DNA from 4 places in the Staphylococcus simulans genome. Region 1 is predicted to be linked to each of the others. Evidence: riboswitches for the same ligand, from Rfam matches in the RefSeq annotation. Region 1 holds a riboswitch; each other region holds the start of a gene.

Region 1 (3,288 bases):
GTTAGATTGCTCGTATATATAACGGTTATACTTGTGCTTGAATTGCCGCTTCGCCCTGTTCAATCGCAGTTTGAATGAAGTTATGTGCCGCTTCCAATTGTTTTTGTTCTTCATTAGACAACTCAATCGGCAAACGCTGTTTCACACCGTTTCTATCAACCAGTGTCAATAAACTTAATGCACCATCGACCAATCCATAAGCACCTTGAACTAATCCACTGACGGGTTCAATACTATGTTCATCAAATAAAATCGATTGTGCAAGTTGAACAGCCGCTCTTGAAATCGCTGAGTTTGTCCAACCTTTTTTCTTAAAGACATCAAACGCGACTTCGTCAATTGCCGTAGAAATCGCTCCACAATCAATGGGCGCATGACCTGTCAATTGTTCAAATTCTGGTAATTCAATCCCATGAATACGCACGCGACTCCAGATTGGCACACAATGTGAACCATGTTCTCCTAATACAAAACCTTCTACATCTTTAGGATCCACATTGTAGTGATCAGCAATTAAAGTACGAAAACGTGCTGACTCTAAAATAGTACCTGTACCGATCACTTTATCAGATGGGTAGCCTGCTTGATGTGCAAGATACGTCATCGCATCTACTGGATTTGAAATTAAAATGACGATAGCTTCTTTCGTCACAGCTGATAATTGTCTAAACACATCATTCACAATAACGCTATTCGCTTTAGTGAGTAAGGTACGATCTTTCATGTCTGGTGTCGAAGCCGCACTCGCTGACACAATCACCACATCCGCATCCACTAAATCTTGATAACCGCCTACATGAATTTTTGTGCGATGTGTATGATTCAAACCTTGTATGTGATGATGATCCAACACTTCACCTTGTGCTAAGTTTTCATTCGTATCAATCACGACAATTTCTGAAAAGTGCCCTAAATATTGTGCATCAGTTAAGACTTGGCTGCCTACACGTCCTACACCAATAATTCCTAATTTAGCCATATTCATTCGACTCCTTTACTTCGCTTCATATGGTATTACGTCTTTACCGTATTCTTTCTTAATGAATTCTTTCATGTCTTTAGACTGTAATACTTTGATGAGTTCTTGGAATTTTTTATCGTCTTTATGACCTTCTTTAACTGCTAAAATATTCGCAAATGGTGATGATTCATTTTCCATCACAATCGCATCTTTCGAAGGTGTTAAACCATTATCAATCGCATAGTTTGAGTTCATAATAACAGCAGCACCTTCACCGCTTTTATATGTTTTTGGCAAGAACTCTGCACCTTGTTGATTATTGAATTTTAAATCTTTTTTATTTTCAACAATGTCATCGAATTTCGCATCTTCAATTTTCACGCCATCTTTGATTTTAACTAAGCCTTCATTAACGAAGAAAGATAAGAAACGTCCTTCTTCAGCGGGGTTGTTTGAAACATAGATTGTTGAACCTTTTGGAATATCTTTGATGTTTTTATATTTTTTACTGTAAACACCCATTGGTGTTGTGAAGACTTTACCGACTTCTTCAATTTTATAACCATGTGACTTTCTTTCAGCCTTTAAATAAGGAACGTGTTGGAAAAGGTTCGCATCCACGTCTCCTTTATCTAATAATTTATTAGGTACTTTATAATCATTAACGACTTTAACTTCTAAATCATACCCTTTATCTTTCATAGCTTTTTTCGCATGTTCTAATACCTCACCATGCGGAGCTGGAGAAGCTGCTACTGTGATTTTCTCCTTGTCTCCACCTTTGCCGCACGCTGCGAGTACGACCAGTAATACCAATAACCCGATTAAACTACTTACTTTCTTCATTTCCACTGCACCATCCCTATGTAATATTTATCAAATCACCCTTAACAAAAGAAAAAAGCCTTCTCATTAAAATAAGAGAAAGCTTTCATTCTTTCTCTCATCTTCAAAAGTCTATGACTTTTTGTGAATTAGCACCACTTCGTTTACACGATGGTTGCTGGGCTTCGTTGGGCACATCCCTCCGCCTCTCTTGATAAGAGTTCTATTTGATTGAATTGTATTAAGGTTACCACCAGTGACACATTTCGTCAATGTCATTTTCAAATTTTTCAGATAAATAAATATTAAAAGCATGCTGTTGTAAGCACAACAGCACACTTTCTATATCATAATTTAACTTTGTTTCAGCTTTCTGCTTTTTCTAATGGTCTTCTCAACCATAATAATCACAATCCCTAATAACATGACTGTCACGGACATATACAATGGAAATTCTAAGTTCACATCATATAATGTACCTGCAACGAGCGGGCCTGCGAAGTTCCCCATACTTGTGAAGGTAGAGTTCAAGCCTCCTGCTAACCCTTGACGATTACCCGCAATATTCGAGAAGTAATTCGTTATAGCTGGACGTATCATATCAAAACCGATAAATACTATAAAACTGATAATCATAATTGACCAGTAATGATGTGCAACAATCAATAAAAACAACATAATTGCTGAATAAAGCAGTGATAATTGTATAAATGTTAATTCTTTAAAGTACTTCATAAATTTATCGAACAAGAAGATTTGGAAGATCGCACCTGCTAAGCCACCGCCTGTGATCGCGATAGAAATATCTTTTGGCGCGTAATGTGCTTTATCTGCAGTATATAATGGATAAAGTGTTTCAAATGCTGCAAGTCCGAATGCTAAAACGAACGTAATGATTACCGGGGTAATAAAAGCTTTGATATTAATTTTAGCTAAATCTTGCGGTTCGATAACTGTATGGAAACCATCTGTCGTTTCGCGTTTTGCACCTTGGATAAAGAATAAAGAACAAAAGAATGCTACGACACCTAGGCTCCCAGCGAAGTAGAATGGCAAACGGTGAGAGAACTCTGCCATAAAGCCGCCAAAGCCAGGTCCTAAAATGAAGCCGGAGTTAATAATTGCTGACATATAGCCGAAGTTTTTCGCTTTATCTTCAGGACGTGAGATATCTGCGATCATACCTGTAACCCCAGGCATTACCATACCTGCACTGAAACCACCGATAATTCTTGAAACAATCAAAAGCGGATAGTTGCTGCTCATCGCAAAGATGAACTCAGAAACAGCGAATAGTACTAAACCGATACAAATAATTAATTTCTTCCCTAATTTATCAGCTAAGTTGCCTCCGAATGGCGAAATTACCATTTGCGCTAACGCAAAGGCCGCAACAAGAATACCTAAATCACTTCCATTTAAACCTAAGTCCTTTAAATAGACGGGTAACACAGGTACAACTAATCCGATACCTAAGAAGACTAGAAAAATATTAAAATATA
Region 2 (3,288 bases), 730 kb from region 1:
ATGTTTACGAGTTTAGTCTTTATCTTAAATAACGTCAGTATTATTTATGAAGGCTTATATGATCCGAACCATATGTTTTATTATATTGTGGTGACGATTCATACGAGTGCTTGTTTAATTCTGATGTTGAATGTTCGCGGTATCTTTAAACAAAGCCGCAGAGCCATATTATTTGCGATGGTTTCTATCGTGTTGATCTTTGTGATTACAGTGTATACGAATACCTCATTTTTATTAATTACGTGGTTGCTTGTGGTATTTGGTTTATTGATTTATGCCTTTATGAAAGCACAAGTCTTAAAACGTCCGATTCGTTTACGCCATATAGTTTCAATGCTGATTATTAGTATTATTATGTTGACACTGAATCACTATATGATTGTCTTTGTATTAGATGCGGTAGATGCTTACCGTATTGAAGTAGATAACTCAATGTTACGTTATTACTTATGGTTGACCATTCTTGTGGTTATTATTATCGTGACGTTTATTGTCTGGTTATTTGAAAATGCATATCGTAAAGATTATCCAGCCAATGATATCGAACAGTGTGAAGCGATTATCGAAAAATTCGGAGGCAACTATTTAAGCCATTTGCTTCATAGTGGAGATAAAACAGTGTATATGGATGAATCAAAAGAAGCGTTTGTGATGTATCGCTTTAAACTTAATTGTATTGTGGTATTAGGTGATCCGATTGGTAACCCTAAACGATTTAATGATTTGTTTGAATCGTTGTACCATTATGCTAGAGATTTGGGTTATGAAGTGATTTTCTATCAAGCGACAAATCGTCATATGCCGCTATATCATGATTTTGGTAACCAGTTCTTTAAATTGGGTGAAGAAGCGGTCATTGATTTAACAACATTTACAACTTCTGGTAAAAAACGCAGAGGATTCAGAGCAACGTTAAATAAACTAGAAGACCAAAATGTCCATTTTGAGATTATAGAACCGCCATATACAGATGAATTCCTTAAAGAGTTGGAAGATATTAGTGATCAATGGTTAGACGGCAAAAATGAAATGCATTTCTCAGTCGGCCGTTTCACACATGATTATTTATCTAAAGCACCGATTGGAATTCTAAAAGAAGAAAATGGCCGTGTCATCGCATTCTGCAGTTTAATGCCGACGTATTACAATGATTCCATTTCAGTAGATTTAATTCGTTGGTTGCCAGATGTAGATTTACCGTTGATGGATGCGCTCTATCTGCATATGTTGTTATGGAGCCAAGAAAAAGGCTACAAAGCATTTAACATGGGTATGGCGACCTTATCCAATGTCGGTCAAAATGAATACTCATATTGGAATGAACGTGTCGCAGGTAAAATCTTTGATAACTTTAATACGTTATATCGCTTCAGCGGTTTAAGACGTTATAAAGACAAATTCAAACCAGAGTGGGAACCACGATATTTAGTTTACTCAAGACACAGTTCCTTATGGCAAAGTATGATTAAAGTGTTGTTAGTGATTCGCTCTAAACACTAGTTGAACCGTTTCATACTGCAAGGTGCATATAAAGATCGAGGCCAAAAAAGGTCTCGGTCTTTTTTTAATGGTTTACGATTAAACGTATGTAAACTTTGTTATCCAAATATTTTATTTTAATCCAAAATTCAGAAAACTAAGAAAAGTCTATTGACATTGTCTGAATTTCAGTCTATACTCTGAATAAATTAATAAAAAAACTTATCAAGAATGGTGGAGGGACTGGCCCTACGATACCAGGCAACCTATTTAAGTTAGGTGCTAATTCCAGCAGGTGAAGACCTGAAAGATAAGCCCGTAGCGAGTCTATCTTTTTCAGGTAGGCTCGTTTTTTACATTTAAGGAGGAAATGAACATGACAAATGATTTTAAATTCGAAACGTTACAATTACACGCAGGACAAGAGGTAGATGAAGCATCGCATTCGAGAGCGGTACCGATTTATCAAACAACATCTTTCACATTTGATGATACACAACATGCGGCCAATTTATTCGGCTTAAAAGAATTAGGTAATATTTACTCACGTTTAACAAACCCGACAGTAGCAGTGTTTGAAACACGTGTAGCAGAACTTGAAGGCGGTGTCGCTGGGGTTGCGGTAGCTTCAGGTATGGCTGCAATCACATATGCGATTCAAACTGTTGCAGATGCAGGTGATCACATTGTCGCAAGCTCTACGTTATACGGTGGTACACATACATTATTTGCACATACGTTACCTAAATTCGGTATTGATGTTTCAATCGTAGACAGCAAAAACTTTGATGAAGTTAAAAATGCGATTAAAGAGAATACAAAAGCACTTTATATCGAAACAATCGGTAACCCTGAAGGTAATGTTGAAGATATAGAAAAGTTAGCAGAAATTGCACATGAAGCGGGTATTCCATTAATTGTTGATAATACATTTGCTTCTCCATACTTAATCCAACCAATTAAATACGGTGCGAACATTGTGGTACATTCAGCGACTAAATTTATTGGTGGTCATGGTACTTCAATGGGTGGTGTTGTCGTTGATGGCGGTAACTTCGATTGGACACAAAACGATAAATTCCCAAGCTTAACAGAACCTGATCCATCTTATCATGATTTAGTGTTCACTGAAGCGTTCGGACCAGCTGCTTTAGCATTCAAAGTCAGAACAACATTATTACGTGATACAGGTGCAGCACTTTCTCCATTTAATGCTTTCTTATTACTACAAGGTTTAGAAACATTATCATTACGTGTTGAACGTCATGTTGAAAACGCAGAAAAAGTTGCGAAATTCTTAGAAAACCATGACAAAGTTGAATGGGTTAAATATGCAGGCTTACCATCAAGCGAATACTATGATTTAAAAGAAAAATATTTACCTAAAGGTGCAAGCTCTATTTTCACTTTCGGTGTCAAAGGCGGTTATGACGCAGGCATTAAATTTATCGAATCTTTAGAACTCTTCTCTTTACTTGCGAACGTCGGCGATGCGAAATCATTAGTGATTCATCCGGCTTCTACAACACACGCACAATTAAATGAAGAAGATCAATTGAAAGCAGGTATTACACCTGAAACAATCCGTGTGTCTATCGGTCTTGAACATATTGATGATATTATCGCTGACTTAGAAAAAGGATTAGACGCGATTTAAGATGTTGTTTATTGATAGCGTTCCGATTCTGCCTGTACTAAAAACAGAGCAAATCGAATTTAAAGAGAAGCGTATACCTGAAGGTTTGAATTTATTGATTGTTAATTTGATGCCGGTGAAACAAGATGCTGAAAGACAGTTGCTGAGACTGC
Region 3 (3,288 bases), 340 kb from region 1:
ATGATGAAATTTTAAAAGATCGAGGGACTCATATCTATAACTTAGAAGATTTATACAAACAATATGGTCATAATCCAAACTTTAAAAAGGTCGTAAGTTTGGTTAAAGTAAGCGAATCAGTGAGGAATCCAGAGAGTGATAATGCATCTTCTTCTAAAGAAACAGATAATGCTACTTCAAATAATAAACAAAGAAGAAAGTTAAGTCCTGGTGATGTATATACACCAGATGGTAACATGAATAGTCAAGTTGCAATACACAAGGTAGAAGAATATATAGGACATAAACTAGATCCACGAAAATATGAATTTAATGGGCCTCCTAAAAGACATTTCGTTGATGATTACACATTGGATCATACATGGACTGTTAATTTTAGAAATTTAGAAACACATACACAGTATAATTATTCAGTTGATAAAGATGGAAAAGTAGAAAAACTAGATAACTTTGGTACGCCACCAGAGTAGTACTTGGTTCTGCAGTATAATACTGCAGAACTTTTGTATTTGGTAGGGTCGGCTACTTATGGTAAAAAATCCTCTTTATTTAAACTTTTAAATTAAAATTGTCAGAGTGTCTTTTGAAAGAGTAATAAATAATCATACTTAACTCGATCACTTTCTTTTAATTCAGGACAATATGTGTCCCGTACCTTCTATATAATGAAATTATATATTCAAATATACAAAGAGGAGCAAGCTATCTATGAAATTTAAACATGTATTGACTACCGCTGCAGCACTTTCAATTTTACTAGCAGGTTGCGGCTCAAATGAAAAACAAGAAGATACGCAAAAACACGAAGAAAAAGACAAAGCAAACCATCAAAAAACAGAGAAAAAAGAAAACACACAACATGAACAAACATTAAAACATGAAAAATCACATACTCATAAACAAACGACAGAACAAGCTATCAGCCAACTGACACCACAAGAAAAGGTCGCTTTAGCGTTATATGCACCTAAAACAGCTGAATTTACAGTGACAGCAAATGAATTATTAAACCACAGCTATGTCCAAAATACGAATGGCGGTTCGCGACAACGAGAAATTCAGCAATTAACACTTTATACAGGTAGTTCTGAAATCGTAACAAATAAACCTCAAAATATGGTAATTTATGGCACAACTAACTCTAAAGGTCCATTTGCGGCAGTTATTGGTGTGAGTGATACACAAGTGTTGGTATCAGGAACACAAGGTATCAATCCATATCAACAATTAGCAAACATGGGAGCAGTTTATAATATTAAAGATCTATATAAACAATACAAAGATGAACCGAACTTTAAACAAGTGGCAAATTTAATCCGAATCACAAATCAAGATGCACAATCAGCAGCACAAGAAAGTAACAGTAATTCAAGCTCTGAAAGTCATTCATCATCTTCTGAAGGTAAAGTCACACGTGCGAATGTGATTGATAAAGTAGAAGCATATGAAGGTCACAAACTAGATACAAGCACGTATACGTATAAAGAACCTGAACAAAAGAGTGATGGAAGCTGGGGCTTCTCATTTGTGGATAAATCAGGTGATTTAGCAGGATCATACATTGTGAATGCGGATGGTTCAGTGGAGAAATTTGATTCAAAAGGCCAACCTGAATAAAGAATATTGACTCTACGGCTTTTAGTGAGCTGTAGAGTTTTTCATTTTAACTTAAATTGATAAATGTCAGAATTTTTAGTACAATAGAAGTCATTAAAACTTATCTAGAGAAGTAGAGGGAATTGGCCCGATGACGCTTCAGCAACAGAAGATCCAGGCATTGAATCTGACTGTGCTACATCCAACAAGTATAACTTGAAAGATAGGTGCCATATACATAGAAAGCTATATGTCGCTTATAGGTGATATATAGCTTTTTTAATAGGCGCATCAAACAAAGGGGGAACTTAAATGGTGATTTCAAGAAGATTAGCGAAGATACCAGATAGTTATTTCGGAAAAACAATGGGGAGAAAGATAGAACATGGTCCGCTTCCTCTCATCAATATGGCAGTAGGCATCCCAGATGGGGAAACACCTAAAGGCATTGTCGATGAATTTGCGAACGCATTACGTGTGCCTGAAAACCAAAAGTACGGTGCGTTTCATGGAAAAGAAAGCTTTAAGCAAGCGATTGTTGATTTCTATAAACGACAATATAATGTTGAATTGGATAAAGATGATGAAGTCTGTATTTTATATGGCACAAAGAATGGATTAGTAGGTTTGCCGAATTGTATTGTTAACCCTGAAGATTACGTTTTATTGCCAGATCCAGGTTATACAGATTACCTAGCAGGGGTGTTGTTCGCAGATGCGAAACCTTATGCGTTAGAGTTAGAACCACCATATTATCAACCTGACTTTGATAAAGTGCCAGGGGAAGTCTTAAGTCAGACTAAATTGATTTATTTAACGTATCCTAATAACCCGACTGGATCAACTGTTACACAAGATGTCTTTGATGATGTAGTTCAAAAGTTCAGAGGTACACAAACGAAAATTGTACATGATTTTGCCTATGCAGCGTTCGGTTTTGACCATAAAAATCCGAGTATCCTACAGACAGCTGGAGGCAAAGAAGTCGCAATCGAGGTGTATTCACTTTCTAAAGGCTATAATATGTCTGGCTATCGTGTCGGTTTCGCAGTCGGCAACAAAGATGTGATTCAAGCTTTGAAGAAATATCATACACATCACCATGCGGGTATGTTTGGTGCGCTTCAAGATGCGGCGACATTTGCGCTTAACAACTATGATTATTTCTTAGATAAACAAAGTGAAGTCTTTAAAGCACGTCGCGATCGTTTCACTTCGATTTTAGATGAAGGAAACATCCCTTATGAACCGATGACAGGTGGCATCTTCTTATGGTTGAAAGCACCAAAAGGATATGACGGAGAACAATTTGTGGAATTCTTACTTCAAGATCAATCTATTTTAGTGGCGCCAGGTATTCCATTTGGTGAAAATGGACGTCATTATGTAAGGGTGTCTCTTGCGTTAGAGGATGAGCAATTAGATGAAGCAGCGAAGCGGTTGAAATCACTTAGTGCGATGTACAAAGAATCATCTTTTATTTAAGTAGTGAATAAAATCCCTCACAACGTTGTTATAGAGACGTTTATACGTATATTATTGATTGTAAGAAGTTTCAAAAGGTATTATGATATTACTGTAATAAAAACACTCAGGAACTCTGGAAAGTAGCTGAGTGTAAAAATGTTAGGCGTATGGTCTAAGCCATATTCTACCTAGGCTTATGAGATAGTCGGTTGTGCTCTAACACAA
Region 4 (3,288 bases), 1.1 Mb from region 1:
CATCTGCAGTAAGGAAGATGATTGTATTTGGGTGTGCAGCTTTAGATGGTTTAGCAATGTTTTTAATGTAATCAATCGGATAAGCAGCACGCGTATTTTCAGTGTGCTCGTTATCATCGAAATCAACTGAACCATCATCAGCAACGACTACGTTTTCTAAAATTGTACCGTAGCGGATTGCGTTGAAAATTTCAGGTTCTTTCGTTTTTGAAAGGTTGATTGCTTTAGCGTAGCAGCCGCCTTCAATGTTGAAAATACCATTTTGGTTCCAACCGTGTTCATCATCTCCGATTAATTTACGGTCAGGTGCTGCAGATAATGTTGTTTTACCAGTTCCTGATAAACCGAAGAATAAAGCAACATCACCTTTTTCGCCAACGTTGGCTGAGCAATGCATACTCATGATGTCTTGTTGTGGTAATAAATAGTTCATGACTGAGAAAATACCTTTTTTCATTTCACCCGCATATTCAGTTCCCCCGATTAAGATAACGCGGTGTTTGAATGAAACAATCACGAATGTTTCTGATTTTGTACCATCTACTTCAGGATTAGCTTTGAAGTGTGGTGCTGAAACAATTGTGAAGTTTGGTTTGATTTTTTGAGCTTCTTCTTTTGAAGAAGGGCGGATGAACATATTTTTCGCGAATAAATTATGCCATGCCATTTCGTTCACTACTGTTAAACGTAGTTGTGTATCTTCGTCGCTGCCTGCATAACCATTGAAGACATAAAGTTCATCTTTTTGATCTAAATAGTCTAAAACTTTGTCGTAAAGTCTTAAGAATGTATCTTCTTCAATAGGTTGGTTGATTGAACCCCAGTCAATCGTATCTCTATAAGAAGGTTCATTTACAATAAATTTGTCTTTAGGTGAACGTCCAGTGTATTGACCTGTCAGTGCATTGATAGCCCCAAGCTCTGTCAGTTCCCCTTCGTTGTTGTCCAGAATCTTGTTGTACAATTGTGTAGTTGTGAGTTGGAAAAGTGATGAAGACTTTCCAATCAAATGATCCAACTTATTACGGTTAGTTTGTGCATCTACTGCCATTTTAAAAACCCCTCCAGCGCGTAAGTATTGTTAATAATTGTAAGCCTTTACATTTTCATAGTATAACATAATATGCCGATTATTCCATAACAGATTTAAGATTTTAGACATATAGAATTGACAAGCCTAAAGAGTTTGGGTAGTATTGTGATTAACGGATTCTCTTATCCTGAGTGGCGGAGGGACATGGACCCAAAGAAGCCCAGCAACCTCTCCTTATCGGAGAAAGGTGCCAAACCGTTTGCAAATGTCATTAAAGATGTTTGAACGATAAGAGCGAAAGGACGTTTAAGGGCTTTCTCTCTATGTTTATATAGTTTGAAAGTCCTTTTTTATTTGAGCTCGTAGATAGAGAATTTTCGTAATCAAAATCAAAAGGAGTCAGTTATGTCGAATAATAGAAAATTGTTTACGTCAGAATCTGTTACAGAAGGGCATCCTGATAAAATAGCGGACCAAATTTCAGACGCTATTCTGGATGAATTATTAAAGAAAGATCCGGATGCAAGAGTAGCTTGCGAAACAGTAGTCACTACGGGAATGGCTATGATTGTCGGAGAAATTTCTACAGCAACTTATGTTGATTTTCCTAAGGTTGTCCGTGATACAGTAGCAGAAATCGGTTATACGAGAGCGAAATATGGTTATGATAGTCAAACAATGGCTGTGATGTCAGCAATTGATGAGCAATCACCAGATATCGCACAAGCAGTAGACACTGCTTTAGAATATAGAAATGAAATTACGGAAGAGGAAATTGAAAGTACAGGTGCAGGTGACCAAGGTTTAATGTTTGGTTATGCGACGAATGAAACAGATACGTATATGCCGACACCTATTTACTTCTCACACCAACTTGCGAAACGTTTATCAGATGTCAGAAAAGATGGTACATTAACTTACTTAAGACCAGACGGTAAAGTACAAGTTACTGTTGAGTATGATGAAAATGATAAACCAGCACGTATTGATACGATTGTTATTTCAACACAACATGCTGAAGATGCGTCATTAGATCAAATTCAACGTGATATCAGAACACATGTGATTGATCCAATCGTACCAGCTGAGTTATTAGATGAAGAAACTAAATTTTTCATTAACCCGACAGGTCGTTTTGTGATTGGCGGACCTCAAGGTGACGCTGGTTTAACAGGACGTAAGATTATTGTAGATACTTATGGTGGTCTTGCACGTCATGGCGGTGGTTGCTTCAGTGGTAAAGATCCTACAAAAGTAGACCGTTCAGCAGCATATGCAGCACGTTATGTGGCTAAAAATATTGTTGCAGCAGGATTAGCAGATAAATGTGAAGTACAACTTGCATACGCTATCGGTGTAGCAGAACCTGTATCTATTTCAATTGATACATTTGGAACTGGTAAAGTTTCTGAAGGAAAATTGGTAGAAGCGGTAAGAGCTAACTTTGACTTGCGTCCAGCAGGTATCATTAAAATGTTAGACTTAAAACGTCCTATTTATAAACAAACAGCAGCTTATGGTCACTTTGGCCGTACGGATGTTGCTTTACCATGGGAACGTGTAGATAAAGTAGATGCATTAAAAGAAGCTGTTCAAGCATAACTATACAGTTTTTGAATTTGTGACATTTTATTATCGATACATTCGATATTTTCCTTTATAATTGGGAGTAAGATATGTAAAGGAGCGGAATATGTTATGGGACCATTAGAAATTGGTTTGATTGCAGCAATTGTCGTCGCTGTTATCTTCTTTGTCTTATTCTTAGTTGTCTTAAACAGTAAGAAAAAGGCTAAGTTGAAAGCAGAGGAACAATATGAGGCAAAAGAAAGAAGTATAAAAGAAAATTATGAAGACGAGCTTGAAAAAGAACGCGTCGAACATAAAAAAGCGGTCACAAAACAACGCGCTGATTTCGATGAAACAGTGACAGCAAAAGATCGTGAAATCGATGCGCTGAAGCTCTTCTCGAAAAATCATAGTGAGTATGTGACAGACATGCGTTTAATCGGTATCAGAGATCGTTTGGTTAAAGAAAAACGTATTCGACCAGAAGATATGCATATTATGGCGAATATCTTCTTACCTAAAAATGATTTTAATGCGATTGATCGTATCAGTCATTTAGTCTTAACACGTACAGGCTTATACATTATCGATTCTCAATTACTTAAAGGACATGTTTATAATGGCATCAGTCAAGAACAATTCGGTACATTACCAACCATTGAACAAGTCTTTGATGTGTTGGATTT

Evidence for each region. Region 1 has a riboswitch for S-adenosylmethionine ahead of MUA87_RS10705 (MetQ/NlpA family ABC transporter substrate-binding protein). Riboswitches for the same ligand answer to the same signal wherever they lie in the genome.
Region 2: linked by a shared signal. The riboswitch ahead of MUA87_RS07280 (O-acetylhomoserine aminocarboxypropyltransferase/cysteine synthase family protein) and the one ahead of MUA87_RS10705 (MetQ/NlpA family ABC transporter substrate-binding protein) in region 1 are both predicted to bind S-adenosylmethionine.
Region 3: linked by a shared signal. The riboswitch ahead of MUA87_RS12415 (aminotransferase class I/II-fold pyridoxal phosphate-dependent enzyme) and the one ahead of MUA87_RS10705 (MetQ/NlpA family ABC transporter substrate-binding protein) in region 1 are both predicted to bind S-adenosylmethionine.
Region 4: linked by a shared signal. The riboswitch ahead of metK (methionine adenosyltransferase) and the one ahead of MUA87_RS10705 (MetQ/NlpA family ABC transporter substrate-binding protein) in region 1 are both predicted to bind S-adenosylmethionine.

What each region holds. Positions count from the first base shown of each region.
Region 1 covers NZ_CP095100.1:2,275,037-2,278,324, forward strand. Annotated here, with positions in the region: gene MUA87_RS10700 (lactate/malate family dehydrogenase) at 26-979, opposite strand; gene MUA87_RS10705 (MetQ/NlpA family ABC transporter substrate-binding protein) at 995-1,807, opposite strand; SAM riboswitch class I at 1,902-2,007, opposite strand; gene norA (multidrug efflux MFS transporter NorA) at 2,141-3,288, opposite strand, start outside.
Region 2 covers NZ_CP095100.1:1,546,800-1,550,087, reverse strand. Annotated here, with positions in the region: gene mprF (bifunctional lysylphosphatidylglycerol flippase/synthetase MprF) at 1-1,500, shown strand, start outside; SAM riboswitch class I at 1,699-1,796, shown strand; gene MUA87_RS07280 (O-acetylhomoserine aminocarboxypropyltransferase/cysteine synthase family protein) at 1,856-3,136, shown strand; gene MUA87_RS07275 (homoserine O-acetyltransferase/O-succinyltransferase family protein) at 3,138-3,288, shown strand, end outside.
Region 3 covers NZ_CP095100.1:2,616,132-2,619,419, reverse strand. Annotated here, with positions in the region: gene MUA87_RS12425 (hypothetical protein) at 1-470, shown strand, start outside; gene MUA87_RS12420 (hypothetical protein) at 709-1,617, shown strand; SAM riboswitch class I at 1,715-1,826, shown strand; gene MUA87_RS12415 (aminotransferase class I/II-fold pyridoxal phosphate-dependent enzyme) at 1,909-3,081, shown strand.
Region 4 covers NZ_CP095100.1:1,161,105-1,164,392, forward strand. Annotated here, with positions in the region: gene pckA (phosphoenolpyruvate carboxykinase (ATP)) at 1-1,051, opposite strand, end outside; SAM riboswitch class I at 1,213-1,328, shown strand; gene metK (methionine adenosyltransferase) at 1,439-2,635, shown strand; gene MUA87_RS05405 (NERD domain-containing protein) at 2,732-3,288, shown strand, end outside.